Regions from separate parts of the Streptomyces sp. AK08-02 genome, predicted to be linked through region 2. Evidence: predicted binding sites of a transcription regulator. Region 2 holds the regulator's gene; the other holds the start of a gene.

Region 1 (8,309 bases), on a different contig from region 2:
CGGATGGTTCTGGCCTGCCGCTCACCCGGTACGGTTCCGGTGCTCCGGCACGGTCCGGTTCCCGACCCTCCCATGCCGGTGGGCAGGGAGCGCGCGTCACCTGACCCGCCACTCGAAGGAGTGAACATCAAGGAGTCAACATCGACGGGGAGTTGGCGGCAAGTTCCTCCGGCCTGTGCCCCCGCCCAGGGTGGCGGGCCGGTTGGACGTGGGCGGCGGGCTTTGACATTATCCGCAGCGACGTCTTCACGGAGTAGATCATTACCTCCCAAACCAGGCGTCTGACCAGCGGCTACACGCTGTTTCGGCAATCCTTGCCAGCCTTTTGGGAAGCTTGTGAAGGGCTCGTGCAGACTGGCCGGATGCGCACTGAACTCGTCACGGAACCCGGCGATCCGGGCCGCCCCAATGAGGACTTCGCGGCGATCGGGCTTCCCGCCTCCGGGCAGGGCGGTTCGCTCGTCCTCCTGGACGGGGTGACTCCACCCGGGACCGGGACGGGTTGTCTGCATTCCGTCCCCTGGTTCACGGCCCGGCTCGGCGGCGCGCTGACCGAACTGTCTGTTTCACAACGGGATATGCCCCTCACCGAGGTACTGGCCGCCGCCCTCGCTCGTACCGCCGGGGCCCACGCACAAACCTGTGACCTTTCTCACCCGCGTACGCCCCAGGCGACCGTGGTTCTCGCCCGCTGGTCACCGGAGACCGTCGAGCACCTGGTCCTGTCCGACTCGGCCCTGCTGACCGAGTCCCCGGACGGCACGGTCACGGCTCACCTGGACGACCGGCTGGCCCGCGTCCCCCGGTCCTCGCTGGCCACGGACGCGATCGCCGACGCGACGGTACGCAACAAGGAGGGCGGCTTCTTCACGGCGGCGGCCGATCCGTCGGTGGCCTCCCGCGCGGTCACGGGCACGACCCCGCGCGCCGAGGTGCGCGCCCTGGCCGCACTGACGGACGGGGCGACCCGCTGGGTCGAGAAGTTCGCCGAGGGCGACTGGACGGCCTGCTTCACCACCGTCCGCAAGGAGGGCGCGGGGGCGCTGGTGCACCGCGTACGGGAGCTGGAGCGGGCGGACGTGGACGCGGGCCGGCCGCGCCTGCGCCGCAGCAAGACACACGACGACGCGACGGTCGTGTACGTCGAACTGTGACGCCGGGGGCGGACGAACAGGCCGAACCGGCTGAACCTGTGGGGCCTACTTCTCCATCCCGAGGTTGAGCTGATGCAGCAGCCGGGCCAGTTCGGCCACCTCGACGCGATCCCAGGCAGCCAGCTCACGCACGTACCGTGCCCGCCGCGCCTCCCGGACGGTACGGAAGCGGGCACGGCCCTCGTCCGTGAGGTGGACGAGCCAGGCGCGTCCGTCGGCCGGGTCCGGTTCGCGGGCGACGAGGCCCAGCTCCTCCAGGGCGCGCAGCTGGCGGGACATGGTGGCCTTGCCGACGCCGATGTAGGCCGCGAGCTCGGTGGCACGCTGCCGCCCGCACTCGTCGAGCCGCACCAGCAGCCCGTACGCCGACGACTCCAGGTCGGGGTGGACCTGGCGGGCCATCTCCCCGGAGTTGGCCCGGGCGCGCCGCAGGAACACCGTCAACTCCCGCTCCAGGGCGAGGAACTCCCGCTCGACCCCACTCCCGTCCGGGCGTTCCCCGCCGTTGCCGTCCTCGTGCACGTCAGCACCCCTGATCCGGTCTCACCGCTCGGAAAGTCTCCGTCGAGCACGGCCATCGCCGCAGCTCGGACAGTATTTCGCAGGACCGGGGAGACGGTGTCATCCAGGTCCCCGTCAACCCCGGAGCCGCACACACGGGAAGGCCCGGGCCCCCTTCCGGGACCCGGGCCCTACCCAACCGGCAACGTCCGTCACGCCGCTGCCGGAACCTGTGCCTCCGCCGCGTTCTCCGCCGGGGTGAGCGCCAGTTCGAGGACCTGGCGGACGTCCGTGACGGCGTGGACGTCGAGCTTCTCCAGGACCTCGGCCGGGACGTCGTCCAGGTCGGCCTCGTTGCGCTTCGGGATGATCACGGTGGTGACACCGGCCCGGTGCGCGGCGAGCAGCTTCTGCTTCACACCGCCGATGGGCAGCACCCGCCCGGTCAGCGAGACCTCGCCGGTCATGGCGACGTCCGTGCGGACGAGCCGTCCGCTGAGCAGCGAGGCGAGGGCGGTCGTCATGGTGACGCCCGCGCTCGGACCGTCCTTGGGCACGGCACCCGCCGGGAAGTGGATGTGCACGCCCCGGTCCTTCAGGTCGCCCACGGGCAGTTCCAGTTCGGCGCCGTGCGAGCGGAGGAAGGAGAGCGCGATCTGCGCGGACTCCTTCATCACGTCACCCAGCTGCCCGGTGAGCGTGAGCCCCGCCGCCCCGGTCTCCGGGTCGGCGAGCGAGGCCTCGACATAGAGGACGTCACCCCCGGCCCCGGTGACCGCGAGCCCGGTCGCCACACCGGGGACGGCGGTCCGCCGCTCGGCCGGGTCGGTGGCGGACTCGGGCACATGGTGGGGCCGCCCGATGAGCGCGCGCAGATCAGCGTCCGTGACGGTGAACGGCAGCTTCCGCTCACCGAGTTCGTGCTGTGCGGCGACCTTGCGCAGCAGTCGCGCGATGGACCGCTCCAGGTTGCGGACGCCGGCCTCCCGGGTGTACTCCCCGGCGAGCTTGCGCAACGCGCCCTCGTCGAGGGTGACTTCGGGGCTCTCCAGGCCGGCCCGCTCCAACTGCCGTGGCAGCAGGTGGTCCCGGGCGATGACGACCTTCTCGTCCTCCGTGTACCCGTCCAGCCGGACGAGTTCCATCCGGTCGAGCAAGGCCTCGGGAATGGATTCCAGGACGTTGGCGGTCGCGAGGAACACCACGTCGCTGAGGTCGAGTTCGACTTCGAGGTAGTGGTCGCGGAAGGTGTGGTTCTGCGCCGGGTCGAGGACTTCGAGCAGCGCGGCGGCCGGGTCGCCCCGGAAGTCGGAGCCGACCTTGTCGATCTCGTCGAGGAGAACGACGGGGTTCATCGACCCGGCCTCCTTGATGGCCCGCACGATACGCCCGGGCAGCGCGCCGACGTACGTACGCCGGTGCCCGCGGATCTCGGCCTCGTCCCTGACCCCGCCCAGCGCCACCCGGACGAACTTCCGCCCCATGGCGTGCGCGACGGACTCACCGAGACTGGTCTTGCCGACGCCGGGCGGCCCGACGAGGGCGAGTACGGCGCCACCGCGACGCCCGCCGACGACCCCGAGGCCGCGCTCGGCACGCCGTTTGCGCACGGCGAGGTACTCGGTGATGCGCTCCTTCACGTCATGGAGGCCCGCGTGCTCGGCGTCGAGCACGGTCTGCGCGCCCTGGATGTCGTAGGCGTCCTCGGTCCGCTCGTTCCAGGGGAGTTCGAGGACGGTGTCGAGCCAGGTCCTGATCCAGCCGCCCTCGGGCGACTGCTCGGAGGACCGCTCCAGCTTGTCGACCTCCTTGAGAGCCGCCTCGCGCACGTTCTCCGGGAGATCGGCGGCCTCGACACGGGCCCGGTAGTCGTCGGACTCCTCGCCGTCCTTCTCACCGTTGATCTCGCGCAGTTCCTTGCGGACGGCTTCCAGCTGCTTGCGCAGCAGGAACTCCCGCTGCTGCTTGTCGACGCCCTCCTGGACGTCCTTCGCGATGGTCTCGGCGACGTCCTGCTCGGCGAGGTGGTCGCGCAGCTGCTGGGTGGCGAGCTTCAGCCGGGCCACCGGGTCGGTGGTCTCCAGGAGCTCGATCTTCTGCTCGATGCTGAGGAAGGGTGAGTAACCGGAGTTGTCGGCAAGGGTGGAGACGTCGTCGATCGCCTGTACGCGGTCGACAACCTGCCAGGCGCCGCGCTTGCGCAGCCAGGCGGTGGCGAGAGCCTTGTACTCCTTGGCGAGTTCGGTGACATGACCGGGTACGGGGTCCGGCACCGCGTCGTCGATGCGCGTGCCCTCCACCCACAGCGCGGCCCCCGGGCCGGTGGTCCCGGCGCCGATCCGCACGCGCCCCCGGGCCCGGATGAGGGCGCCGGGATCCCCGTCGGCCAGCCGGCCGACCTGCTCGACGGTGCCGAGGACACCGGTACTCGCGTACGCCCCGTCGATACGTGGCACCAGCAGCACCCTGGGCTTGCCGGGCCCGGTGCTCGCGGCGGCCTGGGCAGCCTCCACGGCGGCCCGCACATCGGCGTCGTTCAGGTCCAGCGGAACAACCATGCCGGGCAGCACGACCTCGTCGTCGAGCGGCAGCACGGGCAGTGTGAGCGGTGTGAACGCCGTGGACTCAGTAGCCATGATCTCCCCTTCAGCACTCAAGTTGAGCTATGCCGACTCAATGCTTGACGGGAGCCGAATGTTCCCCGGAGCGTGTTCGCCGTGAGCGATCACCCCTGCCGCAGCGGCCCAACGCCCGCATACAGTCGCCCACGTAACACTCGTAATCACATATCAACCATTACTCAAGGAGTTCGGGTGGACGGAACCGTGCGGGCCTGGGTCGACGGCTGGGTGGTCTCACGCGGGGCGTCGCCGCCGCTGGTCGAGCCCTGGGGATACACGATCGACGTGGGCACGTCCCGAGCCGTCACCCGGCACGTCCTGGGCGCGGTGAACGACGGCGTCGAGGAGCGGACCGTCCGGAAGGTGGCCGACGCCGTGACCGGGGCGGGCGTGTGGCTCAAGGTGTTCGAGGACCCGGAGACGGTCGGCGGGTGGCTCGGCGAAGGATGGTCGGTCGCCCCGGAGCCGGGCTACCTGATGTCCGTCCCGCTGACCGCCTCGGAGGCGCCGGCCGCCCCCGACGGCTACCGGGTCCGCACCTGGACGCGCGGCGGCGTCACGCGCGTGATGCTCGCGGGGGCCGACGGCTCCTGGGCGGCCCGCGGCCAGATCGCCCCCACGGGCCGGACCGCGGTCGTCGACCAGGTGGAGACCTCCCCCGCGCACCGCCGCCGGGGCCTCGGCGCCTTCGTGATGCGAACACTCCTGCGGGAGGCGTCCGCACAGGGCGCGGAGAGAGGCGTACTGGCCGGAACACCGGAGGGGCGGGCGCTGTACGAGTCGCTGGGCTGGCGCGTGGAGGCGCCCCTGACGAGCGCGACGTTCATGGGGGCGGCCGTCGACGGACCCTAGAGCCTCCGCCACCGGCGCACCCAGGGCCAGGTGGCGACCCCGATGGCCAGCGCCGTCACATGCCCCCAGTTGGTCATCGGATCGGCGTAGGCGACGAGGTCCTGCACCAGCGTCCCGCCGAACACCACCAGCAGCGGCCACCCCAGCCAGGGCCGCAGCAAGCCCGCCAAGGCCCCCACACTCGCCGCGACCCCGAAACTGATCCCGTAGTCGAGCCGATGCAGCGAACTCTCGGGCAGCCACCCCACCAGCACCCCGAGCCCCACCGGCACCTCGGTCGCGAGAGTGGCCAGCACATGCCCGAGCGCGAACACCCAGACGGCACGGAGACCGCCGATCCGCCGCTCCAGCGCCGTAAGAACAAGGAGGAAGAGAACGCCGTACGGCGAGGTCACGCCTCCCACGACCCACAGCGCGCTGGTGACCAGCACGAGCACGGGTGCCCGCAGGAGGTGGGCGACATCCGTACTGGTGCCCTGATGGAGGGCGTGCACGAGGGCGGGGTCCGCGTGTTCGGCCACGTATGCCGTGACCAGGAGGACGGCCGCGTACGTGAAGGTGAACGGAGTACCCGTGGGCGTGGGGAGAAGGTGCCAGGGGCGGAAAACCCGCCGCCCCCTGGGGACAGTGTCCGCCGGGACCGCCGGCCGCGCGGACACGGCTTCCGCCGCCCCCCGCTGCCTCGGCACCCCGTCCAGCAGCCGCACACCCTCCGCGACGGGCGCGCCCGAGGGCGCCGGTGAAACCGACGTCACGTCGCCCTTCGCATCGACCCGTTCCACAGTGAGGCGCTCCTTCCGCTTCGCCCCACCCTTCGCCTCCACCCGCGCGGTTGTCTGTGACCCGCGCCACGCCACGGCCGATTCACAGCAAGCCGACAGGGCGCGTAAAGGCCGCGCTCATCCGGGCCGCACTGCGCCAAGATGCCTCCATGACCCTCCCGACCGCTTCCTACGGCGCCCCCGAAGTCCTCGACCGGCAGGAGGGGCCGTACGGCGAAGTCGTGCTGCGGCGGCACGGAGAGTTACTGCAGATCATCGCCAACGGGTGCTTCCTGATGGACACTTCGGACGGCCGGTCCGAGCGCCTGCTGGTCGACGCCGCCCTCGACGCGCTCGCCCCCGGCTCCCGGGCCGCCTTGCCGCACGTCCTCATCGGAGGTCTCGGCGTCGGGTTCTCGCTCGCGCATGCCGCGGCCGACCCCCGCTGCGGCGGAATCACCGTCGTCGAACGTGAACCGGCGATCATCGGATGGCATCGCGACGGGCCGCTGTCGGAGTTCTCGGCCCGCGCCCTCTCCGATCCACGCACCGAGATCGTCGCAGCTGACCTGGTGAGATACGTCAATGAGACGTCCGCCACATTCGACGCCCTGTGTCTCGACATCGACAACGGCCCCGACTGGACCGTCACGGAGGACAACCAGAGCCTGTATTCGCAGGCCGGACTGGCAAGCTGCGCAAGGGTGTTGAGGCCGGACGGGGTGCTCGCGGTGTGGTCCGCGCAACCCTCTCGGGAATTCGAGCAAACTCTACGGAATGCCGGGTTCCGGTCGGTACGCACCGAAGAGATCCCCGTTGCCCGAGGAGTCCCTGACGTCGTCCACCTCGCCGTTGGGCCTGGATAGACCCTTCGTGGTGACTGCCCGTACGCTGCACCCCTGACGCCGATCACTCATCCGATCAGTCGTGCGTCAACCGCAGTCATGCGCGGACAAGCGCAGCCAAGGAACCACCCCACTGGTTCCGGAAAGCACACTTCAGGGACGGGCGATGGAGCAGACACACACCTCCCAGAACGGCGCGACGGCGACTCCTGGCGCCCAGCGCCGGGTACTCGTGGTCGAGGACGATCCGACGATCGTCGACGCCATCGCGGCCCGTCTGCGCGCCGAGGGATTTCTCGTGCAGACCGCCGGTGACGGACCGGCCGCCGTCGACACCGCCGAGGCCTGGCAGCCCGATCTGCTGATCCTCGACATCATGCTGCCCGGCTTCGACGGGCTCGAAGTATGCAGGCGGGTGCAGGCCCAGCGGGCCGTGCCCGTCATGATGCTCACCGCGCGCGACGACGAGACGGACATGCTGGTCGGGCTCGGGGTCGGCGCCGACGACTACATGACGAAGCCCTTCTCCATGCGTGAACTGGCCGCGCGGGTGCATGTGCTGCTGCGCCGCGTCGAGCGGGCCGCCATCGCCGCGTCGACGCCGCGCTCCGGCATCCTGCGCCTCGGCGAGCTGGAGATCGACCACGCGCAGCGGCGGGTACGGGTGCGCTCGGAGGACGTGCATCTCACACCCACCGAGTTCGACCTGCTCGTCTGTCTCGCCAACACGCCCCGCGCCGTTCTCTCGCGCGAGCAGCTGCTCGCCGAGGTCTGGGACTGGGCGGACGCCTCGGGCACCCGGACCGTCGACAGCCACATCAAGGCGCTGCGCCGGAAGATCGGCGCCGAGCGGATCCGTACGGTGCACGGGGTCGGCTACGCACTGGAGACACCGACGCCATGAACCTGGGGCGGCCGGCCGCGCGGAGAAGCCCCGGGGAACCCTGGGGCGGCGTACGCCCGTTCTCGATCAAGACCAAGCTGGGCGCACTGGTCGTCGTCTCGGTGCTGATCACCACAGGTCTGTCGATGATCGCGGTGCACACCAAGACGGAGCTCCGCTTCATCACGGTCTTCTCGATGATCGCCACACTGTTGATAACGCAGTTCGTGGCGCATTCGCTCACCGCGCCGCTCGACGACATGAACGCGGTGGCCCGCTCCATCTCGCAGGGCGACTACACGCGCCGGGTGCGCGAGAACCGCTGGGACGAACTGGGCGACCTGGCCCAGACGATCAACGTCATGGCGGACGAGCTGGAGGCCCAGGACCGTCAGCGCAAGGAGCTGGTGGCAAACGTCTCGCACGAGCTGCGCACCCCCATCGCGGGTCTCCGCGCGGTGCTGGAGAACGTGGTGGACGGGGTCTCGGCCGCCGATCCGGAGACCATGCGTACGGCGCTCAAACAGACCGAGCGCCTCGGCCGGCTGGTGGAGACCCTGCTGGACCTCTCCCGGCTCGACAACGGGGTCGTCCCGCTGCGCAAGCGGCGGTTCGAGGTCTGGCCGTATCTCTCCGGTGTGCTCAAGGAGGCCAACATGCTGGCCTCCACGCGCGCGGGCATCGCGTCCGGC
Region 2 (8,309 bases):
GCAGCGTGACCGTAAGGACGGTGCCGCGTGACGGAGGAGACTCCGGGCTTCGACGAGAAGCCCGACGTCCCTTCCGGCGCCACCCCCGACGACGCCGAGCCGAAGACCGCCCCCACTTCGGAGGGGGCGGCCTCGGCCGGGGACGCAGCAGCAGCACAGGTCGCCGGTCTGACGGCACAGCTGGACCAGGTTCGTACGGCGCTCGGTGAGCGCACCGCGGACCTCCAGCGGCTCCAGGCCGAATATCAGAACTACCGCCGCCGGGTCGAGCGGGACCGGATCGCGGTCAAGGAGGTCGCTGTCGCGAGTCTCCTGACCGAACTCCTGCCCGTGCTCGACAACATCGCCCGCGCGAGGGACCACGGTGAACTGGTCGGCGGGTTCAAGTCCGTCGCCGAGTCGCTGGAGTCCGTCGCCGCGAAGATGGGCCTGCAGCAGTTCGGCAAGGAGGGCGAGCCCTTCGACCCGACGATCCACGAGGCCCTGATGCACTCGTACGCGCCGGACGTCACGGAGACGACCTGCGTGGCGATCCTGCAGCCGGGCTACCGGTTCGGCGAGCGCAACCTGCGTCCCGCGCGGGTCGCGGTGGCCGAGCCCCAGCCCGGGGCGACGCCGGCCGGCAGCTCGGAGTCGGCCGACACGGTGGACGGCAAGGAGAGCGGTGGCCCGGAAGAGGGCTGACGTGAGCATTGAGGTGGGGACTTCCGGAAAGGAGGGACGTCGAGGATGAGCACCAAGGACTTCATCGAGAAGGACTTCTACAAGGTCCTCGGCGTCCCCAAGGACGCCACCGAGGCCGAGATCAAGAAGGCGTACCGGAAACTCGCCCGCGAGTTCCACCCGGACGCCAACAAGGGCAACGCCAAGGCGGAGGAGCGCTTCAAGGAGATCTCCGAGGCGAACGACGTCCTCGGCGACCCCAAGAAGCGCAAGGAGTACGACGAGGCCCGCGCCCTCTTCGGCAACGGCGGTTTCCGTCCGGGGCCGGGCGCGGGCGGCGGCTCCTTCAACTTCGACCTGGGTGACCTCTTCGGCGGCGGCGCCCAGGGCGGGGCCGGGTCCGGCTCCGGCGCGGGCGGCTTCGGCGGAGGCATCGGAGACGTGTTCGGCGGCCTCTTCAACCGGGGCGGCGGCGGGACCACCCGTACGCAGCCCAGGCGCGGCCAGGACATCGACACCGAGGTCACGCTGAGCTTCACGGAGGCGGTGGACGGCGCGACGGTCCCGCTGCGCATGACGTCCCAGTCACCGTGCAAGGCCTGCTCGGGCACCGGCGACAAGAACGGCACACCGCGCGTGTGTCCGACCTGCGTGGGCACCGGCCAGGTGGCACGCGGCTCGGGCGGCGGGTTCTCGCTCACCGACCCCTGCCCGGACTGCAAGGGCCGGGGCCTGATCGCGGAGCACGCCTGTCTGGTGTGCAGCGGCTCGGGGCGCGCCAAGTCCTCGCGGACGATGCAGGTGCGCATCCCGGCCGGGGTGTCGGACAACCAGCGCATCCGGCTGCGCGGCAAGGGAGCGCCGGGCGAGCGGGGCGGCCCGGCCGGTGACCTGTACGTCACCGTCCATGTCGACAGCCACCCGGTCTTCGGCCGCAAGGAAGACAACCTGACGGTGACGGTGCCGGTGACGTTCGTCGAGGCGGCACTCGGCGGCGAGGTCAGGGTCCCGACCCTGGGCGGCCCGCCGGTCACCCTGAAGCTGCCCCCGGGCACGCCCAACGGGCGCACGATGCGCGCGCGGGGCAAGGGCGCGGTCCGCAAGGACGGCACCCGGGGAGACCTGCTGGTCACCGTCGAGGTGAGTGTGCCGACGGAACTGACGGGGAAGGCTCGTGACGCACTGGAGGCGTATCGCGAGGCGACCGTGGACGAGGATCCGCGGGCGGAGCTGTTCGAGGCGGCGAAGGGAGCCTGACCGAGATGGACGGTCGTCGACGCAATCCGTATGAACTGACGCAGGAGACCCCGGTCTACGTCATCTCGGTGGCGGCCCAGCTGTCCGGCCTGCACCCGCAGACCCTGCGCCAGTACGACCGCCTGGGCCTGGTCTCCCCCGACCGCACCGCCGGCCGGGGCCGCCGCTACTCGGCCCGCGACATCGAACTGCTCCGCACGGTGCAGGCACTGTCGCAGGACGAGGGCATCAACCTGGCCGGCATCAAGCGCATCATCGAGCTGGAGAACCAGGTCGCCGCGCTGCAGTCGCGGGTGGCGGAGATGGAGTCCGCACTGGACGGCGCCGCCGCGGCGATGCAGCAACGGGAGGCGGCGGTTCACGCTTCCTACCGGCGGGATCTGGTTCCGTACCAGGAGGTCCAGCAGACCAGCGCGTTGGTGGTCTGGCGGCCGAAGCGGCAGCAGTCCGACTAGACGCGCACGCTGATGCGACAGGAAAGGGGCCCGGAGGAATCTCCGGGCCCCTTTCCTGTTCTGCGAACCCTCGGGACCCTTTACTCGGCCTGAGGGGCCGGAGCCGCCGAGGTGTCGCCGGAGGCGGGTTGGGTGCCGTCACGATAGGTGAACTGCCGACGGGCGGACGGATCCGATTCCCGCCCGAGCGGGTCGACGCTGGTCACCCAGTACACGTAGATCCTGTTGGCCGGGCTCAGCACGGCCGTGGTGTCGGTGCAGGTGTACCCGTTCCGGGGTCCGACGTAAAAGAGCGTCGGGGCACAGGGCACCACCCGGGAGTCGACGGTGACGTAGCTGCTTGTCGCCTCGTCGAAGAGCTGCTCCTCGCGGTGCACCCGGAACTCCGTCGGCGCGTACGGCGACATCCACCAGGTCAGGGGGATGCCGCTGCCGTCCTCCGGCCAGTGCTCCACGAGGGGGAGGTTCGGTACGGCCAGTTCCCGGGTGTGCGGGAGGACGGCCGAGACCGAGGTGTTTCCGTATGCGTCGGTTGCCGTGACCTGGTAATAGGAGGTCTCGCCGAACGGTGCGGAGACGTCCGTCCAGTTGTGTGCGAAATTCGTCTGCCAGGTGAGCTCACCCGTGGACGGGGCGGAACGGGACAGTGTGAACTTGATCCCGACCTCAGGGGCGTCCCAGTGCAGCACGACGCCGTCCAGATGCGAGTCGTACACCACCACGGGCTTCGGTACGGCCGGCGGGGTCCGGTCGGCGGAGCTGACCATCACGTCGGTGCTGCCGACCGATTCGTTGCCGACCTTGTCGACGGCCCGCACCTCGAAGTACGTGGTTCTGCCCAGGGGAGGTATGCCCATGGTGAACGAGGTTCCCGCGAGTTCGGTGTCGCCGCTGACCCTGGTCCAGGCAGTGGAGTTCGGGGGTCGCTGGTAGACGCGGTAGCCGGACAGGTCCATCTCCGCGTTCTTCGCCCAGGCGATCTTGACGGTGTCCGCCGACGCGCTGTAGGAGGCATTGGCCCCGGTGGGCGGGAGCGGCTTGACGTTGTCGACGCTCGCCAGGGTCCGGGGAGCGTACGTGAACTTCACGTTGGCGTTGCCTGTGAAGTTGGCGTAGTCGACGCGGAGGGTGTGCCTGCCCTTGGGGACAGTGAGATTGACGGTCTTGTTCCGGGTCGTCGTGACGTTCTTCCAGAGGTTGACCTTCACCTTGCCGTCGACGTAGACGCGGATGCCGTCCTGGGCGGCTGCGGCGAAAGCGAAGGGGCCGCCGGAGCCGAAGTCCCGTGTCACGGTCCAGCGGACGCCGAAGTAGTTCTTCGGGAGGCCGGTAGCGGGGGCCTTCGCTCCCCAGTTCTCGGCGATGGTGGTGTCACAGTCAGTCTTCTTCGGGGTACCGGAGAAGGTGGTGTTCGCGAAGAACTGGCGCTTGTAGACAGGGGAGTCGCAGGTGGTCGCGGCGGAGGCGGCCGTAGCCGCGGTGCTGAGCAGCGCACCGGCGGTGGCGAGCACGATGGTGGTCGCGAAGGCGGCTGTGGCTGTCGTGCGTCTGGCTGGGTTCATGCGGTCCTCCGGTCTTGATCGGCAACCGCAGTAGGGACGGTTGCCGATCAAGACTGGCGAGGACCTGACTTGGTTGTACGACCGGTGTGTGGTTCGAAAGGTCGGAGCGGGGCGCGTGGGGCGAGTAGGGGCGTGTGGACGCTGCCCGGCTCAGCCCACCTTGAACAGGATCGTGGCCGCCGCGCCCGTCCGGTCCATGTAGTAGTCCACCGCACGTACCTCGAAGGTGTACGTGCCGGAAGCCGGGGGTGTCCAGGTGATGGTCGCGTCCGGGGTTCTCGTGTAGCCGCTGTCGCCGGTGAACCTGTACTCGTAGCCCCAGATCAGGCGGTCCGGGTCCGGAGTCAGGGTCATGGTGAGGGGAGTGTTCGAACCGCCGTGCGCCACGCAGTCGTTGGCCGTGCACTCCGTGTACGGGGCGGACAGGGTCATCGTCGGCGGAGCGGGCGCGGTGGCGGTGGCCGGGGTTCCCCGGGTCACCGTGACGATCCCCGTGGGGGTCGACTCGTCGCCGTGCTGGTCGAGGGCGACCAGGTAGTACGAGGCGCGGCCGAGTGGGGCCGCGGTGTCGGCGTAGCGGACGAACGTCAGCCCGTTCCGGCTGTACCGCGTCCAGTGGTCGTCGCCCTCGCTGATCCGCGTCCAGGCGTCGTTCGTACCCGTACGGCGGTAGACCCGGTAGTCGGAGGGGGCGTTGTCCGTCGGGTAGTCCCAGTCGAGTTCGGTGTCGCTGTCGTGGAGCGTGCCCGACAGGTTCGTCGGCACCGCCGATTCACCGGGCGCGGGGCGGGTCGCGGTCACCGTCTCCGACACCGGGGAGATGTTCCCGTACGCGTCGACCGCCTGGATCGTGTAGGTGACCGGGACGCCGGGCTCCGCCACCTCGTCGTTGAAGGAGGTGGCGAGGGCGATGTCCGGGCCGTCGGGGTCGGCCTGGCCCGCGGTGGACGTCCACACCTCGTAGCGCTCCACGTCGGCCGAGGAGGCCTGCCAGCGGACCGCGTTGCCCGCTGTCGTGCCCTGTGCCGTCAGGCCCGTGACCTGGTCGGGCGCGGTCGTGTCCGGCACCCCGGGGTCGACGGTCGCGGACGGGACGGACTCGTTGTCGTACTTGTCGACGGCCGTGACCCGGTAGTACGCGCGCTGCTTGACGTCGCCCGTGTTGTCGTAGATGAAGGTGTCGCCGATCGCCCAGTTGATCCGGGCGTACGGGCCCTGCGGCGCGCTCGCCCGGTAGAGGCTGTAGGAGAACGCGTCGGCGACGGGGTTCCAGTCGAGGCGGAGGTTGGACGCCGTCACGGTCACCCTGACCCCGGTGACCTGGGCCGGCGCGGTCTTGTCGACGGTCGTCGCGGTGAGGTCGGCGCTGCCGGCGGACTGGTTGCCGGCCTTGTCGTACGCGCGTATCTCGTAGGCGTATGTCGCACCCGTGTTGGGGACTGCCGAGTCCGTGTACGTGGTGGCGGTGGCGCTGGCCGTCGCGAGGGGCGTGCCGAACGGGCTTCCGCTCAGGCTGCGGTAGATCCGGTACCCCGCGAGGTCCATCTCCTTGTTCTTCGCCCAGGTGAGCCTGGCCTTGCCCGTCGTGTTGTCGTACGTGAGCGCCGTGCCCGTCGGGGTGAGCGGCTCGACCTTGTCGACCGTTGCCGAAGTGCGGGGTGTGTAGGCGAAGTTGACGTTCGCGTTGCCGGTGAAGTTGGCGTGGTCGACGCGGATCGTGTGCTTGCCGGCGGGGATGGTGAGGTCGACGGTCTTCTTCTGGGTCGTCGTGACGTTCTTCCAGAGGTTGACCTTGGCCTTGCCGTCGAGGTACACGCGGATGCCGTCCTGCGCGGCGGCCGTGAAGGTGAACGGCCCCCCGGAGCCGAAGTCCCGTGTCACGGTCCAGCGGACGCCGAAGTTGTCCTTGGGGAGGCCGGTGGCCGGGGCGCCTGCGCCCCAGTTCTCGGCGATGGTGGTGTCGCAGTCCGTTTTCTTCGGGGTGCCGGAGAAGGTGGTGTTCGCGAAGAACTGCCGCTTGTAGGTGGGGGACGCGCACGTCACCGTGGCCGCCGAGGCCGGGACGGTGGCGACCGTGGTGAGCAGTCCGCCGGCGGTGGCGAGCACCACGGCGGTCGCGGCGCCGGCCCTCACGGGGCCCGCGGCCGTCGTACGTCTGGCTGAGATCATTCGGTCCTTCGCATCCATTCCCGCTAGATCCTCGACGGCGGAATCCGGCCGTCGGTGATCAGGACCCGTAAGGAACACGCTCGGTTGTAGGGATCTTGGCCAGGACTCGGCAAAGGCCTTCACCCATGCGAACCGGGCACTGGATGGAGGGTGTGCGAAGGCTTTCTGTGCGGGCTTGCGCCACTTCTTCACGAGGCGACGGAGTGTGATGTTGCCCTCCGGATGAGTAGTTCCGCTTGACGCCTGCGGGGTCCCCCGAGTTGTCTTTTCAGACACATGGGCCGCACTGCTGCGTCCACGTCCCAAAAGCACCTGAAGTGAGCGCCCGAATGTTTCGTCTGTCTGGTCCGGTTGGTCCGATTCACATGAGTCGCATTGGTCGAGTGGCTCGTTTGCGTCGTTCCGCCATAGCCGTGGCCGCCTCGGCGGTCACGGTCTCCCTCGCCGCCGGCTGCGGCGCCCTCGACACCAGTGGGGACGCCGGTGAGTCGACCCCGGCCAAGGGCAACGACATCACGGTGGGGCTGCTGCTTCCGGAGACGGCCAACACTCGGTACGACAAGTTCGACTACCCGATCATCAAGAACAAGGTCGCGTCGCTCACCAACGGTGAGGGCCGGGTCGAGTACGCCAACGCGGGCGCGGACGCCGGCAAGCAGGCCCAGCAGTTGCAGAAGATGATCGACGGCAAGGTCGACGTCCTGCTCCTCGACGCGGTGGACGCGCACGCCATCGCCGGCGAGGTGAAGAAGGCCAAGGACGCCGGGATTCCGGTCATCGCGTACGACCGACTGGCCGAGGGTCCCATCGACGCGTACATCTCCTTCGACAACGAACTCGTCGGCGAGGTGCAGGGACGTTCCCTCCTGGAGGCGCTCGGCAGTGACGCCAAGGTGACGAAGAAGATCGTCATGATGAACGGGTCGGTGACCGACCCGAACGCCGCGCAGTTCAAGGCGGGCGCCCTCTCCGAGCTGAACGGCAAGGTGACGATCGCGCAGTCCTTCGACACCAAGGACTGGAAGCCGGAGAACGCCCAGGCGAACATGACGAAGGCGATCGGCGCCATCGGCAAGGACAACATCGCCGCCGTCTACTCCGCCAACGACGGTATGGCGGGCGGCATCATCCAGGCCCTGGAGGCCGCGGGCGTCACCAAGCTGCCGCCGATCACCGGGCAGGACGCCGAACTGGCCGCCGTGCAGCGGATCATCGACGGCGAGCAGTACATGAGCGTCTACAAGTCGTACCCACAGGAGGCCGAGACGGCCGCCGAGATGGCCGTCGCCCGAATCCAGGGCCGCGACATCCAGTTCGACGCCCTCACCCGGGACAAGGTCGACAGCCCCACGAACAAGGACATCCCCGCTCAGCTGGTGAGCGTCGTCGCGCTGACGAAGAACAACATCAAGAGCACGGTCGTCGAGGACGGCATCTACAAGATCTCCGACATCTGCACGGCGAAGCTCGACGACGACTGCGCGGCCCTCGGGCTGAAGTAGCCGCCCGTACCGCCCGCGCCGCCTGATCTCCCGTACCCCGGGGCACCGACCTGCCCCGGGGTACGCGCGTCCCGTACGGGACGTTTCAGGCCACCCGCGTGAACTCCACCGTCACCTCCGGCGGCCCCCCGGCCACTCCCCGGTACACGCCCTTGTGCGGTGTCACGTCGTCGTAGTCGCGCCCCCGGCCGACCACCACGTGGGACTCGTCGGCGCGGGTCCGGTTCGTCGGGTCGTAGCCGCACCAGTCGCCCGCCCAGTACTCCACCCAGGCGTGGGACTGGCCCTCCACCGGGCGGTGCAGTTCGGCCTCCCGTTCGGGGTGGAGGTAGCCGGAGACATAGCGGGTGGGCAGGCCCAGGCCCCGCAGCAGCGCGATCGTCACATGGGCGATGTCCTGGCAGACGCCCGCGCCCTGCTCCCACGCCTCCGCCGCCGACGTGTTCACGCCCGTCGTGCCGGGCAGGTACGACACCCGGTCCGCGACCAGCGCCGACACCGCCGTCGCCGTCTCGTGCGGGTCGAGACCCACGGCGACCTCCCGCGCCCGCGCCACCAGCTCGGCCGGCACCGTCGTCCGTACCGTCGCCGTCGCGTACTCCAGCAGACGGGAGCTGGCCGTCCGGTCGGTGATCTCCGCCCAGCTCGGCGCGGGGTCCAGGGGGCCCGGGGGCGCCGTCTCCACCAGGCTCTGGGCGGTG

The links. The regulator HspR, encoded in region 2, represses chaperone genes until heat shock. The targets are predictions, from matches to a motif close to TTGAGNNNNNNNNNCTCAA.
Region 1: the regulator HspR is predicted to act here: its motif matches at 4,314-4,332, upstream of lon (endopeptidase La).

What each region holds. Positions count from the first base shown of each region.
Region 1 covers NZ_JARAZV010000032.1:1,083-9,391, reverse strand. The annotation lists gene PV734_RS43455 (protein phosphatase 2C domain-containing protein) at 363-1,154, shown strand; gene PV734_RS43450 (MarR family winged helix-turn-helix transcriptional regulator) at 1,200-1,676, opposite strand; gene lon (endopeptidase La) at 1,868-4,291, opposite strand; gene PV734_RS43440 (GNAT family N-acetyltransferase) at 4,469-5,128, shown strand; gene PV734_RS43435 (rhomboid-like protein) at 5,125-5,910, opposite strand; gene PV734_RS43430 (spermidine synthase) at 6,060-6,755, shown strand; gene PV734_RS43425 (response regulator transcription factor) at 6,901-7,638, shown strand; gene PV734_RS43420 (HAMP domain-containing sensor histidine kinase) at 7,635-8,309, shown strand, end outside.
Region 2 covers NZ_JARAZV010000025.1:72,969-81,277, forward strand. The annotation lists gene dnaK (molecular chaperone DnaK) at 1-31, shown strand, start outside; gene grpE (nucleotide exchange factor GrpE) at 28-684, shown strand; gene dnaJ (molecular chaperone DnaJ) at 730-1,920, shown strand; gene PV734_RS40095 (heat shock protein transcriptional repressor HspR) at 1,926-2,375, shown strand; gene PV734_RS40100 (PA14 domain-containing protein) at 2,456-3,937, opposite strand; gene PV734_RS40105 (PA14 domain-containing protein) at 4,088-6,106, opposite strand; gene PV734_RS40110 (sugar ABC transporter substrate-binding protein) at 6,472-7,608, shown strand; gene PV734_RS40115 (transglutaminase family protein) at 7,694-8,309, opposite strand, start outside.